Regions from separate parts of the Rhizobium sp. A22-96 genome, predicted to be linked through region 1. Evidence: predicted binding sites of a transcription regulator. Region 1 holds the regulator's gene; the other holds the start of a gene.
The links. The regulator LexA, encoded in region 1, represses DNA repair genes until DNA is damaged. The targets are predictions, from matches to a motif close to TGTTCNNNNTGTGTTCNG.

Region 1 (7,749 bases):
CGCCGTCGAGGTGAAGCCGGGATCGTAGGTGAAAGTGGAGGTGTTCTTATAAAGGGCACCAATATCAATGACACTCGGGCCGATGGTTCCGGTTTTGACCGGCAGATCCACCGTCTTCTCACCCCAAGTTAGTTTCGCGCTTTGTTCCGTCATGCTGATCCTCCAAGATTTGGCGGGATTGACGCCATAAAAAGCGCCAAAAGGTTAAGCGACTAACGACTAGCTATATGATCCAGAGCCTAATGCCAAGTTATCCTAATGCCGAATTGTGCATTGCAGTATCAACTTTTGGGCACTGCGGTAGCCTGTTTGATCGCGCCGTTCCGGTAAATAGCGCAAATCGGTGACAGATTTGTCGATTTCGGTTGAAATCACCTGATGGTGACGGCAAAAATCGCGCGAAAGCTGTAGTTTTGCGTGGGGCAGGCGCTCAATGCCTAATTTAGAGGCACCGGAACAGCAGGAAGATGGCCGGGACCTTGTTCTGCCTTCGCAGCATCGCCACGCTATTGCCTCATTCGCCCCTCGTGCGAAGACTGGACGACGTCAACGAACGCAAGATCAGGCGCGCCTGTTCGCACAGCTCTACCTGGCCCTCGGTCATGGCCGAGCTGCCATAGGAAGACTGATCGAAGAGGAAGCGGCGCATGGTCGCGCCATCCTGTTCGCACCAATCTATATGGGGCTGGGCTCGATATTTTGGTTCAAGGTCGATAGCGATCCGCCTTCGCAAGCGGTCCTGGTGGCACTGCTGCTTTTGACGGGTGCCTTTCTGTTTAAGCGTGATGCGGGCCGTCTGTTCCGACATGCCCTCTTTGCCGGCATGCTGATGAGTCTGGGCGTGGCTCTGGCGCAATGGGAAAGCTGGCGGGCATCGACAGTGATGCTCGATTCGGCAGTGACGACAACCGTTACTGGTCGGGTCGAAAGGCGTGAATCCTATGACAACGGCCGTTGGAGATATGTCGTCAAAGTCGATGGAACGGAAAAGCCGGCCATTCGAAGAGCGCCGGAACGCGTCACTATCTTCGTCCGAAAACAGGCAGAGCCATTCAACCTGGGTGATCGGATCCAGGGCAGGGCGCGGTTAACCCCGCCGGCAGGCCCGGCCTTGCCGCGCCTCAACGATTTCGCATTCAGCTCCTATTTCAATGGAATTGGCGCGAACGGCTTCGCCTACGGCACCCCGGAATTATTGTCACCAGATGGTGATATCACAAAAGAGTCGTTGCTCGATCAGGCGGATATCTGGCTCGCCGGCCTGCGTAACAGCATAGGCGACAGGATCAGGAGAACCTTGCCAGGTGACACCGGTGCGTTTGCAGCCGCGCTTGTCACCGATGAGAGACGAGCGATTTCAGATGAAACGACCGAGGCGCTGCGAACCGCAGGCCTGACGCATATCATCGCCATTTCAGGCTTGAACATGGCGCTATCGGCGGGCATTTTCTATATCGGCCTGCGTTATCTCTTCAGTCTGTTTCCTGGTGTCGCGCAGGCCTGGCCAACCAAGAAGGTGGCCGCGTTTGGTGCGCTGCTCACCGTGACAGCCTATTACCTCATTTCCGGTTTCGGCGTGTCTGCAGAACGCGCCTTCATCATGATGGCGATCATGCTGGTTGCCGTGCTCTTCGACCGGCCATCGATCAGCCTGCGAAATGTAGCGCTTTCGGCAATCGTGATCCTCATTCTGTCTCCATCGCAAGTGCTGGGGCCGAGTTTCCAGATGTCCTATGCCGCGACGCTGGCGCTGGTGTCGGGCTATACGCTGTGGAAGCGGCGGCAGCATCGCGAAAGCATATTTTCGCGCTCCAGGCTCCTCAGCCCGCTGCTCTTCGTCTCTCGTTTTTTCGGCGGCGTGTTGTCGACATCCTTCGTCGGCGGTGCTTCGACGGCGATTTTCTCGATCGAGCATTTTCACCGACTGGCGACATACGGGCTTGCCGCAAATCTCGCCGCCATGCCGATCGTCTCGTTCATTGTCATGCCGTTCGGTATGATGGCCATGTTGCTGATGCCGCTTGGCCTTGATGCGCCATTCTGGAAAGTCACCGGTGAGGGACTGGAACTGGTCATCCTGATCGCCAAGACCGTGGCGGGCTGGGGAGGCGATATCACCTTTGGCCGTCAAGCGGGCTGGCTCATGCCGACTTTCATAGCCGGCTTCCTGATCATGACCATGTTGCGGACCCGCCTGCGCCATGTCGGGCTGCTGCTGTTGCTCTCAGCGATCGGTGCAGCAACATTCAGTTCCGGCGTGCCGAAGCCGGATCTGATGATTTCCGAAGATGGCGCTCTGGTCGCGTTGCGACAGGACTACATCTTGGCAACGAACCGCGAAAGACCGCAGGCTTTTATCTTCGAGCAATGGCAGAAGGCGCTGGTGGCAGCAGAACACCAACCGCCAACCATTCTTCCGGCCGACAGCCGGCTCCCTCATGTCAGCAAAGCAGATCGCCGCCGGCGGTTAAGCACGGAGGAACAAAACGCAGTGCGCAAGGCAATGGAGGAAGCGCTCGATCAGACGATGCAGGGAAGCTTTGCCTGCCAGAAGGGTGCATGGTGTGTCGCAATGCTTGAAAACGGCGCAATGCTCGTCACCATCGAGGACGCAGCCTATCTACCGCCTGCTTGCGATACCGCAAATATCGTCGTTACGCCGATAAAACTGCGTCTCGATCGCTGCCGCTCCGGAGCAATGCTTTTCACCGGCGCTACATTGAGGCGAACCGGCTCGGTCGAAATGAATTTCGACTCGGACACGCCTATCATCTCCACAGCTTTCGACAATCCGCAACGCCCATGGATGCGGCACCGAACCTATGATTGGCGCACCGGAACCTATGGTGTGCCAATCCGTTCTGCGTCACCAGTCAATGATAGCGGCGAATGAGGCCGACAAGCTTGCCCTGGACCTTGACGCGATCCGGCCCGAATATGCGTGTTTCATATGCCGGATTGGCGGCTTCTAGAGCGATGGAAGCGCCCTTGCGGCGAAACCGCTTCAACGTTGCTTCTTCGTCATCCACAAGGGCGACAACAATGTCACCGGGATTGGCAGTCGTCGAATTGCGGATGATGACGGTATCGCCGTCAAAAATGCCGGCATCGATCATCGAATCGCCCCGCACTTCCAAGGCATAATGTTCGCCCGAACCGAGCATATCGGCGGGAACGGTTATTTCATGGGTATTGTTCTGGATGGCCGAGATCGGAACGCCGGCTGCGATGCGGCCCATGACGGGCACCGACACCGAACTGTTCTGGTCGTCATTGGCCACCTTTGGGGGAGCAGGCGGCGCGACCGGCTGTGGCTTGCCAAGACTGCCTTCGATGACGCTCGGTGAAAAGCCGCGGCGCGGCTGCAGGCTGGGATTGTAGGCATCCGGCAGCTTGATGACTTCGAGCGCTCTTGCCCGGTTCGGCAGGCGACGGATGAAGCCTCGCTCTTCCAAAGCCGTGATCAAACGGTGAATGCCGGACTTGGATGCAAGATCCAATGCGTCCTTCATTTCATCGAAAGATGGTGGAACGCCGGACTCCTTCATCCGTTCGTGAATGAAGAGAAGCAGTTCCTGCTGCTTGCGCGTCAACATCGTCTTGGAACCCCAGAATCAAGAGAAACGTCGTGAAACAAATCCAGAACGGACACTATATGTTCCATATGTGTTCCGCAAGTACTTAAATTTCGGTAAAGCTTTGCCCTGTCAGTTAGATATTTAAAATTATCGAATGGATCGTGGCGCGGCGGCGAATGGTTATATCGGTGCTAACATAACGATAAATATGGGAAAACGCCGCTGGATGCGCAGACGGAGTGGTTTTGAGTTTAAGTCACCTATCTGAAGCATGGCTGAAATCTAGCTTGTACCGAGAAGGTTCGGCTGCTGTCGAGAAACAGTCATTGTCCAGCATCATCGCTGCGCTGCTTTGGCCTTGAATTGGACCGTGGATCGGCGCAAACCTGCCGCAGCAGAAAATCGGAGACGCCATGACTTCGTTGCCGCATCCGCTGGATCATCTTGTGTTGCCGACGGTCAATATCGCATCGGCGCGTGAACGCCTTGGCAGGCTTGGCTTTACGGTGGCTCCGGATGCGCGCCATCCCTTTGGCACCGAGAACGCATGCGTCTTCTTTGCCGACAAGACCTATCTGGAGCCCCTCGGGGTCACATCTCTGGAGCAGTGTGAAAAGAGCATCGAGGACGGCAATGTCTTCGTCGCTCGTGATCAGGCCTATCGGTTTCGAATGGGTGAAGACGGGTTCTCCGGAGTGGTTTTCGGCACGAACGACGCTGTCGCTGACGACGAACGTTTCAAGGCCGGCATGATCTCCGCCGGACGGATGCTGGATTTTTCGAGGCCGATGAAGATGCCGGATGGCACGGAAACCCAGGCGGGTTTCCGTCTTGCCTTTGCCGCCGATCTGCGTGCGCCCGATTTCCTGGCCTTCTGCTGCCAGCGCATCAATCCGTCGCCCGCCGATCGCAGCGTGCTGGAGCGCCATGAAAATGCTGTCACCGGCATTGCGCGGGTGGCGATATCGACGACCAAACCCGCCGCGTACCGCTCGTTTTTCGAGGAGATCATAGGTGACCCCAGGATATCCGAGCATTCCTTCGGGCTGACAATCCGGGCTGCCAATGCCGACATCGATCTCCTGACGCCGGAAGGCATGGAGGCGTTTTACGATTTGCGGGTCGGCAAGGACGATCCGGGGCTTCGAGCCCGCGCAATCCTTTTCAAAACACGCGATCTTTCCGTGACATCGTCGCATTTCGCTGCTAACGGCGTCACCTACACGCGTAAGAACAATCGTATATTGGCAAAGCTGGCGCCCGCAGCGGGCGCTCTTTTCGCCTTCGAGGAGATAGCATGAGCACGAATTCGGAAGTGATCGTCGGCGAGGGAGCGTCCAAGGTTCTGTTTTCCAACACTGCCAAGCTGTCGCTGATCGCCGGCCCCTGCCAGATGGAGAGCCGCGAGCATGCCTTCATGGTGGCCGGCGTGCTGAAGGAACTCTGCGACAAGCTCGGCATCGGCCTTGTCTATAAATCCTCCTATGACAAGGCGAACCGCACCTCGCTCTCCGGCAAGCGCGGTATCGGCATCGAGAAGGGATTGGAAATTTTTGCCGATCTCAAGAAGGAATATGGCTTTCCGGTGCTGACCGATATTCACACCGAGGAACAATGCGCCGTTGTCGCCAAGACGGTTGATATCCTGCAGATCCCGGCCTTCCTTTCGCGCCAGACCGACCTGCTGGTCGCCGCCGCCAAGACCGGCCGCGTCGTCAACGTCAAGAAGGGCCAGTTCCTGGCGCCCTGGGACATGAAGAACGTCCTTGCCAAGCTGAATGAAAGCGGCAACCCGAATATCCTCCTCTGCGAGCGTGGCGCCTCCTTCGGTTATAACACGCTCGTCTCGGACATGCGCTCGCTGCCGATCATGGCGGCAATGGGTGCGCCTGTCATTTTCGATGCCACCCACTCCGTGCAGCAGCCGGGCGGGCAGGGCGGCTCGACTGGCGGCGATCGCCGATTCGTAGAGACGCTGGCGCGCGCCGCAGTTGCCGTTGGCGTTGCCGGCGTCTTCGTCGAGACGCACGAAGATCCGGACAATGCGCCCTCGGACGGCCCGAACATGGTCTATCTGAAGGATATGCCAAGGCTTCTGGAGAAGCTTCTGGCCTTCGACGCCATCGCCAAGGCCTGAGAAATCACAGGCATTCAACAGGCTGACATGATTTTGCGTTACGGGGCCTGAAGGAGTGTCAAATCGGGAGGCGGAGCGGCATTGTAATTTCCGCGTCTTCGATTAAGACCATTTCAATCGATTTATAAACCAGCGAGCAGGAAGCTATCATGACCGCAATCACCGACATTATCGCCCGCGAGATTCTCGACAGCCGTGGCAATCCCACCGTCGAAGTCGATGTCTACCTCGAAGACGGCAGCATGGGCCGCGCGGCGGTTCCGTCGGGTGCGTCTACCGGTGCGCACGAAGCCGTCGAGCTTCGCGATGGCGGCACGCGCTACCATGGCAAGGGTGTTGAGAAGGCTGTCGAGGCCGTCAATTCGGAAATCTTCGACGCGATCGGCGGCATGGACGCTGAAAACCAGATCCAGCTCGACGACATCATGATCGAGCTTGACGGTACGCCGAACAAGTCCCGCATTGGCGCCAACGCCATCCTCGGCGTATCGCTCGCCGTCGCCAAGGCCGCAGCCCAGAGCGCCAACCTGCCGCTCTACCGTTATGTCGGCGGCGCTCATGCCCGCTTGCTGCCGGTTCCGATGATGAACATCATCAACGGCGGCGCTCATGCCGACAACCCGATCGATTTCCAGGAATTCATGATCCTGCCAATCGGCGCCGAAACGTTCCGCGATGCCGTGCGCATGGGCTCGGAAGTTTTCCACGTCCTCAAGAAGGAACTGGCCTCCCAGGGCCACAACACCAATGTCGGTGACGAAGGCGGCTTTGCACCGGGCCTGTCGAGCGCTCCTGCTGCCCTCGATTTCATCATGAAGTCGATCGAAAAGGCTGGCTACAAGCCTGGCGAAGAAATTGCGCTTGGCCTCGATTGCGCCTCGACCGAGTTCTTCAAGGACGGCAAGTACGTGCTGGAAGGCGAAGGCCGCACGCTGGAATCCGGCGCGATGGCTGAATACCTCGCGGAACTCGCCGCCAAGTACCCGATTGTCTCGATCGAAGACGGCATGGCTGAAGACGACTGGGAAGGCTGGAAGACGCTCACCGACCTGATCGGCAAGAAGACGCAGCTCGTCGGCGACGACCTGTTCGTCACCAACTCCGCTCGCCTGCGCGATGGCATCCGCATGGGCGTCGCCAACTCGATCCTCGTCAAGGTCAACCAGATCGGTTCGCTGACCGAAACCCTCGACGCCGTCGAAACTGCGCACAAGGCCAACTACACAGCCGTCATGTCGCACCGCTCTGGCGAAACCGAAGACTCCACGATCGCCGATCTCGCGGTTGCCACCAACTGCGGTCAGATCAAGACCGGCTCGCTGTCGCGCTCCGACCGTCTTGCCAAGTACAACCAGCTGATCCGCATCGAAGAAGGTCTCGGCCCACAGGCAAAATATGCCGGCCGCTCCATTCTTCGCGCCTGATACTCGGGCAGCGTGATCCCCGGGGATCTACGCCTTCGTCATCCAGGAGATCGAACCGCGCCTTCGGGCGCGGTTTTTTGTTGCGGGGGCAGTTAGAGTCAACGGACGGTTAATCTCTCGCGGCTAGAGTCGCTCTAGGTGTTTGATTTGACGTGATCTTATCCGCAGCCACAATGCTATCGTCGCATGGGTCTGAGGCTAGCGATCTCCAGCGATAGAGCGTTTCGAGCGAGTATGTGGACAAAGTATCATAAGAAGAGAAAGTTCGGCCGTTTCGTTCTTCCCGCTGTTACTGTGGCCTTCGTCAGCTATTTCGGCTATCATTGTGTCCATGGTGACTACGGCCTGAAGGCCACGGAGGTTTTCGAGCAGCGCCGTATCGATCGCAGCAAGGAACTCGCTGATCTCGTCGCCAAGCGTGAGCACCTTGAAAAGGAAGTCGCTCTGCTGAGCGATGGCTCCCTGGACAAGGATATGCTGGACCAATATGCGCGCTATCAGCTGACCTATTCCAAGGCGAACGAGATCGTCATCTTCAATAAATAGCCACAATTAACCGAATTTCGGTTAATTGCATTTTTGCAAATAATATCAGTTACTTGCAAAGAAT
Region 2 (7,749 bases), 290 kb from region 1:
AAGGCGCGGCGAGCGATCCTGAAAGATCACGACGCGCTTTAGACCAGCTCGACATCGATAACGCCGGGCGCCGTGCGCAATGCGGCGGCAATCTCGGGCGTGATGCGGTATTTCTCCGGCAGCGCTACCTCGACCTCGCGCGAACCCTCATCCTTGATCACGATGAAGGAGACGAGGCCATCTCCCTTTGTATTTAGATGCGCCGCTACCGCTTTCAGCGGCCCGGAATCGCGAACATAGACACGCAGCGCCTTCTGCATCTGCAGCGACTTCTCTTCCAACGACTGCGCCGTCTGCAGACGCAGGCTGATGCCTTCGGGTCGCTCATCCGCCTGCGCGGTGATGACGAAGGATTTTCCGACTTCGAGGACATCGCGGTACTGGTTGAGTGTTTCCGAAAAAAGCACCGTTTCGAACTGGCCGGAGGCATCGGAGAAGACGAAAATGCCCATCTTGTTGCCGGTGCGCGTCTTGCGCTCCTGCTTCGAGATCACCGTGCCGGCGAGACGACCGTTGCCGGCCCCCTGCTTCACCGCAGCGGAAAAATCGGCAAAGTTCTGCACGCGCATCTTGTCGAGCACGCTCTTGTAGGTATCAAGCGGATGGGCCGTCAGATAGAAGCCGAGCACCTGGAACTCGCGCAGCAAGCGCTCCGAAGCTAGCCATGGCGTATAGGATGGAAAGGTGATTTTCTCCGGCCCGGACGCAGCACTTCCGAACATGTCGTGCTGACCGCTGCGCTTGTTTTCCTGCGCCACCTGGGCATAGCCCATGATCCGGTCCAACCCGCCGATCAACTGTGCGCGGTCGATGTCGAAACAATCGAAGGCGCCGGCGGAAATCAGGCTTTCGAGAACACGACGGTTGATCTGCTTCGGATCGATGCGCAGGCAGAAATCCTCGATGCCGGCAAAGGGCTGGTCGCCGCGCACCTCGACAATGTGTTCCACCGCCGATTCGCCGACACCCTTGATGGCCGCCAGCGCATAATAGATGCGGTTTTCGCCGGTCTCGAAATGGCGGAACGAGGTCTGGACCGAGGGCGCGATGACCTCGATGCCCAGGCGCTTGGCATCCTGGCGGAAGTCATTGACCTTTTCGGTATTGGCCATATCGAGCGTCATCGACGCCGCCAGAAACTCCACCGGATAATGCGCCTTCATAAAGGCCGTCTGGTAGGAGACGATGGCGTACGCGGCGGCGTGCGACTTGTTGAAGCCGTAGTTGGCGAACTTGGCGAGCAGATCGAAAATGACGTCGGCCTGGCCCTTGGACACTTCGTTCTTGACGGCGCCATCGACGAAACGCTCGCGCTGCTGGTCCATCTCCGCCTTGATTTTCTTACCCATGGCGCGGCGCAGAAGGTCGGCTTCGCCGAGCGAATAGCCCGACAGCACCTGGGCGACCTGCATCACCTGCTCCTGGTAGACGATGACGCCCTGCGTCTCCTTCAAGAGATAGTCGATCTTCGGATGGATCGATTCGATCTCTTCCTCGCCGTGCTTGCGGGCGTTGTAGACCGGAATGTTCTCCATTGGACCGGGGCGATAGAGCGCCACCAGTGCGATGATGTCTTCGATGCAGTCCGGACGCATGCCGATGAGGGCCTTGCGCATGCCGGCACTTTCCACCTGGAACACGCCAACCGTCTCGCCGCGCGAGAGCATGTCGTAGGTCTTCTTGTCATCGAGCGGGATGCTGGCGAGATCGATCGAAATACCGCGTTTGGCGACGAAATCGACCGCCGTCTTCAGCACCGTCAGCGTCTTCAGGCCGAGAAAGTCGAACTTCACCAGGCCGGCCTGTTCCACCCATTTCATGTTGAACTGGGTGACCGGCATGTCGGAGCGCGGATCGCGATACATCGGCACGAGCTTCGAGAGCGGCCGGTCGCCGATGACGATACCGGCGGCGTGCGTCGAGGCATGGCGGTAGAGGCCCTCGATCTTCTGGGCGATATCGAGCAGCCGGGCGACGACCGGCTCCTTGTCCGCCTCTTCCTGCAGACGCGGCTCTTCCTCAATCGCCTTGCTCAATGGCGTCGGATTGGCGGGGTTATTCGGAACCAGCTTGCAGATCTTGTCGACCTGGCCGTAAGGCATTTCCAGCACACGGCCGACGTCGCGAAGCGCAGCACGCGCCTGCAGCGAACCGAAGGTGATGATCTGCGCCACCTGCTCGCGGCCGTACTTGGCCTGCACGTAACGGATCACCTCTTCGCGCCGATCCTGGCAGAAGTCGATGTCGAAGTCGGGCATGGATACGCGCGACGGGTTGAGGAAGCGCTCGAACAGCAACGAGAAGCGCAGCGGATCGACGTCGGTGATCGTCAGCGCATAGGCGACCAGCGAGCCCGCACCGGAACCGCGGCCCGGCCCAACCGGAATATCATGCCGCTTGGCCCATTTGATGAAGTCGGCAACGATCAGGAAGTAACCGGGGAACTTCATGCCCTCGATAACGCTGAGCTCGAATTCCAGCCGCTCGCGATAATCCTTCTCCTCATAACCCGGCGCCATGCCGAGCGAGGCCAGACGCTGGTCGAGGCCTTCGACCGCCTGGGCGCGCAACTCTGCGGATTCGGCACGGTCGGCTTCGTCCTCGTCGGCGGCGGCACCCGTGAAGCGCGGCAAGATCGGCTTGCGCGTTTGCAGCACGAAGGAGCAGCGCCGGGCGATCTCGACGGTATTCTCCAGCGCCTCGGGCAAGTTAGCGAAGAGCTTGGCCATGTCGGCCCGGCTTTTCAGATAATGGTCCGGCGTCAGACGGAAGCGCGTATCGTCCGAGACGATGGCATTGTGGGCGACCGCCATCAGCGCATCATGGGCATCGTAGTCGTCGCGCGTCGGGAAGAATGCTTCGTTGGTGGCAACCAGCGGGAGCTCGTGCTCATAGGCAAGCGTCAGCATCTTGCGTTCATGACGGCGATCATAGGTGCCGTGACGCTGGAGCTCGACATAGAGCCTGTCGCCGAACAACCGCTTCAGTGTCAGAAGCCTCGATAACGCCTGTGGCGCATGGCCCTCTTTCAGAGCCATATCGACCGGGCCGCCCAGCGAACCGGTAAGCGCGATCATGCCCTCGGTGCCGATTTCCTCCAACCACGAAGTGGTAATGTGAACGGCCTGATTGCCTTCTCCGCCGAGGTAGGCGCGGCTGATGAGATCGACGAGGCGCTCATAGCCTTCTCCCGTCGCGGCGAGAAGGACGATGGACGGAAGCTTGGCAAGCGATTGCTGCGGCCCGCGCTTTTCGCCCTCGCCGCCATCTTCCATGTCGATCGAGACCTGGCAGCCGATGATCGGCTGCAACCCTTCGTCCATCGCCTTCTGAGCGAACTCGAGAGCGACAAAGAGATTGTTGGTATCGGTGATGGCGATCGCGGGCTGACTGTCGCCGGCGGCCTTGGCCAGTATCTTCTTGAGCGGCAAAGCGCCCTCAAGCAGGGAATAGGCGGAATGGACCCGCAGGTGTACGAATTCCGGTGCCTCACCGACCGACGCCGCCGATGCGCCACTGTCGCCAATATCCGCCATCTTGTACCCTTCCGCATGCCCAAATGAATCGGTGATATCTTCGGCATTGCGGACGACAAAGTCCAGAAGTTGCTCCCATCAAACCGGGGAGCAACATGTGCATACAGAGATAAAACTCACATCGCCATCATGATGAGGGAAAAGCTGGCGACAAACATCACGATGGAGGTGAATGCTGCAACGTCTCGAATGATATCGGTCATTTACGCGCTCCTTACTCGTTATGTTTCTTTTTTGTTCTATTTTTGTTCGAGAGTCAATAGATACATCAATAAATTTCATTGCCTGACTTTTTGCCTTGCCAATGGACGCGCGGACAAGCCGAGGCTATGCAGGAATGAAGGGGAGATCACCATGAAATCACTGGCTTATGCTGCCTTCACTCTAGCCTTGCTCGCAACCACGGCCCAGGCCGAAGACGCCATTGCACCCGACCGTATCATCGATGCGGCGATCGGCGATTGGAACAAGGACGGTAAGCCCGATCTCGCTTTGCTGGTCGCATCCGCTCCGGGCGACGATGCCGACAATCCGATCGGCATCTACATCTACCTGCGCGGCGGCGAGCACTTGCTTCTGACGCTGGCCGCAAGTGCTCCGCACAAAGTCTGGGGCACGGTCGGGCCTGACGGCATGGTCGGCCAGGAGCCGTCAATTGCGGCCCTCCCGAATGGATCCATCGCCGTCACCTCGCAGAACGACAGCGTCGGGCGCGACCGCTGGCAGCAGACGCTGACGCTCGCCTATCGCAACAACAGTTTCATCGTCGCCGGTTACACTTATACCTACCGAGATACGCTCGAGCCCGACTCCAGTTACAGCTGCGACTACAATGTGCTCACCGGCAAGGCGACGAAGAGCGGCAAGGATCTGAAGGCCGAAGCCAGGACGGTTAGCATTCAGGACTGGCAGGATGATTTCGGCCAGAAGGTTTGTGGAAACGGCGAGTGACAGCGCATATGTTCACTATTTGTTCTTTACAATTCACGAGGCAAATGCCATTGTGAGCCCTCATCAAAATTGGAGAGGGTCATGCCGGATCTTGCCGAGTTGAATGATTTCATTGTCACCGCCAAGTCCGAAACCTATGTCGGCGATGGCGAGAGGCTGCCGTCCTGCCGAAGCGGCTCGCATGATATCGGCTATGCCAGCGGCCGCTGGCGCTATCTCGACAGCTATTTCGGCGGCACGGATTTCGCCGGGCAGGAACTCGTCTGGCACGATGGCGAACCGGTCTGGGCGATGAATTATTTCGGCCACATCGTCGCGCCGGATCTGATCGACGGACATCGTGCCGGCATGGTCATCAAGTCCGCCCTGCTGCGACTCTATCTCGATGAGAAGCGCTTTCTCGGCGGCTATGAGTTCGAGCACGCGTTCGGCCGCTACGTCGATCAGAGCAGCGGCGATTGCGCCCATTTCAGCGGCCAGGAAGTCATCATGGTCGCTGACCGCAAAGCCTATGAGCTGGATTATCGCGGCGGTTTGGTCGTTCCGTAACGAGCGATCAAACCTCGACCACCTTGCCTTCGCTCAGCGTAACACGACGGTCCATGCGGACCGCGAGTTCGTGATTGTGCGTGGCGATCAGCGCTGCGAGGCCCGATTGGCGCACCAGGGCTTCCAGCGCATCGAACACATAATGCGCGGTTGCCGGATCGAGATTGCCAGTCGGCTCATCGGCGAGCAACACCAGCGGCGCATTTGCGACCGCGCGGGCGATGGCGACGCGCTGCTGTTCGCCGCCCGACAGTTCGGCGGGGCGATGATGGGCGCGGTGGCCGATGCGCATATAGTCGAGAAGCTGGGCAGCCCGCTCGCTGGCGTCCTTGCGTGAGAGGCCGGAGATCAGCTGCGGCATCATGATATTTTCGAGCGCGGAAAATTCCGGCAGCAGGTGATGGAACTGATAGACGAAGCCGATCTCGCTGCGGCGAACGGCAGTGCGCCTGTCGTCAGAGAGATTTTCGCATGCCTGGCCGTTGATCAAGACTTCGCCGCTATCCGGATGCTCAAGCAGGCCGGCTACATGCAAAAGCGTCGACTTGCCCGTGCCCGAGGGGGCGACGAGCGCGACGATCTCGCCACTGCGCAGAGCGAAGTCGGCTCCTTTCAGGATCGATAGCTGGGTATCGCCTTGCCCGTAATGGCGCTCTACGTCGGAGAGCTGGAGAACGACGTTGCCTTTCATCAAATGCGGATTCCTTATTCGTAGCGCAACGCCTGCACCGGATCGAGCCGCGAGGCACGCCAGGCCGGAAAGATCGTGGCAAGGAAAGAAAGCGTCAGAGCCATCACGACGACGGAGATCGTCTCGCTCATATTCATCTGGGCCGGGAGCTTGCTGAGGAAATAGACCTCGGGATTGAAGATCACCGTGCCCGAAATCCAGGAGAAGAACTGGCGGATGGATTCGATATTCAGGCAGACCAGCACGCCGAGAAGAACGCCGGCGAGCGTGCCGACCAAACCGATGGCAGCACCTGTCATAAAGAAGATGCGCATGATAGCGCCTGACGTCGCGCCCATTGTGCGCAGAATGGCGATATCACTTCCCTTGTCCTTCACCAGCATGATCAGGCCGGAAATAATATTCAGGGCCGCCACGAGCACGATCAGCGTCAGGATCATGAACATCGTATTGCGTTCGACCTGAAGCGCCGAAAAGAAGGTCTCGTTGACCTGCCGCCAGTCAGTGAGGAACACCTGCCGACCCGCCGCAGCCTCGATCTTCGGCCTCAACTCGTCGACATCATCCGGATTGCTGACGAAGAGCTCTATCTTCTCAACGATGCCCTGTGCGTTGAAAAAGAGCTGCGCCTCCTCCAACGGCATGAAGACGACGGAGGAATCATATTCGGACATGCCGACTTCGAAGAGGCCGGAAATCGTATAGGCCTTGACGCGTGGATTGACGCCGAACGGCGTCACGTCGCCATCCGGAGCTGTCAGCGTGATCTGGTCACCGACTGTCAACCCCAACTGCCGCGCAAGCCGCGTGCCCACCAGAACGCCCTGCCCCGAGGCAAAGCCTACCATGTCGCCGGAGACGACATGATCTGAAACGGTCTTGAGCTTGGTCATGTCTTCGGCGCGGATGCCGCGCACCAGCGCACCAGTGCCTGAGCCGCCACGGCCGGAGGCGAGCGTTTCGCCTTCGACCAAGGGCAGAGCCATGGTGACGCCGGGAACCGCGGCAAACTTCTTTGCCAGCTCAGCATAATCAGTCAGCGGCGAATCGATCGGCTGCACCACGACATGGCCGTTGAAGCCGAGGATCTGCTTGAAGAGTTCGGCGCGGAAGCCGTTCATCACGGCCATGACGATGATCAGCGCGGCGACACCCAGCATGATGCCGACCAGCGAGAAGCCGGCAATGACCGAAATCGACGCTTCCTTGCGCCGGGAGCGGAGATAGCGCCAGGCGACAAGCCGTTCAAAGCCGGAAAACGGACGAGAAGACGGGCTGGCCTTGGACGAATTCACCTGCTGTTCCACTGCCACATTCACCGCCATTCGCCTTCCATCCTATCTATCGTCTATCAGCCTGCCAGCCGCTTGATTGCCGCTTCGACTGTCATCGTCTCACGATCGCCGGTCTTGCGATCCTTCACTTCCACTTCGCCGCCCGCGATCGAACGCGGCCCGACGATGATCTGCACGGGCACGCCGATCAGATCCGCCGTTGCGAACTTCGTTCCGGCGCGATCGTCACGATCGTCGAAGAGGACATCCTTGCCGGCCTTCGAGAGAGCGGCGTAGATCTTCTCGCAAGCATCGTCACATGCCTGGTCGCCGGTCTTCATGTTGATCACCACGACATCAAACGGCGCAACCGAAGCAGGCCAGATGATTCCGTTCTCATCATGCGATGCTTCGATGATGGCGGGAACAAGGCGTGTCGGGCCAATACCGTAAGACCCCATGTGGACAGCGTGTTCCTTGCCGTCCGGACCCTGCACTTTCGCACCCATCGGCTCGGAATATTTCGTGCCGAAATAGAAGATGTGGCCGACTTCGATACCGCGCGCCGACAGGCGTTCGCCTTCGGGAATAGCATTGAAGGCAGCCTCGTCATGCATTTCCGAGGTCGCGGCATAGACCGAAGTCCACTGATCGAAGATGCTCTTCAAGCCGGCGACATCATCGAAATTCGTATCTTCGCCGGGGATATCGAAATTGACGAAATCCTTGTGGCAGAAGACCTCCGACT

Region 2: a site for LexA is predicted at 3,772-3,789, ahead of dnaE (DNA polymerase III subunit alpha). Genes of this name have one in related genera too.

Annotation. Positions count from the first base shown of each region.
Region 1 is NZ_JBNWDQ010000003.1:900,099-907,847, forward strand. Features, by position in the region: gene gltA (citrate synthase) at 1-153, opposite strand, end outside; gene ACQZ6F_RS17205 (ComEC/Rec2 family competence protein) at 680-2,893, shown strand; gene lexA (transcriptional repressor LexA) at 2,874-3,596, opposite strand; gene ACQZ6F_RS17215 (VOC family protein) at 3,992-4,879, shown strand; gene kdsA (3-deoxy-8-phosphooctulonate synthase) at 4,876-5,715, shown strand; gene eno (phosphopyruvate hydratase) at 5,865-7,139, shown strand; gene ACQZ6F_RS17230 (FtsB family cell division protein) at 7,374-7,685, shown strand.
Region 2 is NZ_JBNWDQ010000003.1:614,731-622,479, reverse strand. Features, by position in the region: gene dnaE (DNA polymerase III subunit alpha) at 39-3,536, opposite strand; gene ACQZ6F_RS15750 (hypothetical protein) at 3,891-4,487, shown strand; gene ACQZ6F_RS15745 (DUF5680 domain-containing protein) at 4,569-5,036, shown strand; gene ACQZ6F_RS15740 (ABC transporter ATP-binding protein) at 5,044-5,727, opposite strand; gene ACQZ6F_RS15735 (lipoprotein-releasing ABC transporter permease subunit) at 5,742-7,052, opposite strand; gene proS (proline--tRNA ligase) at 7,079-7,749, opposite strand, start outside.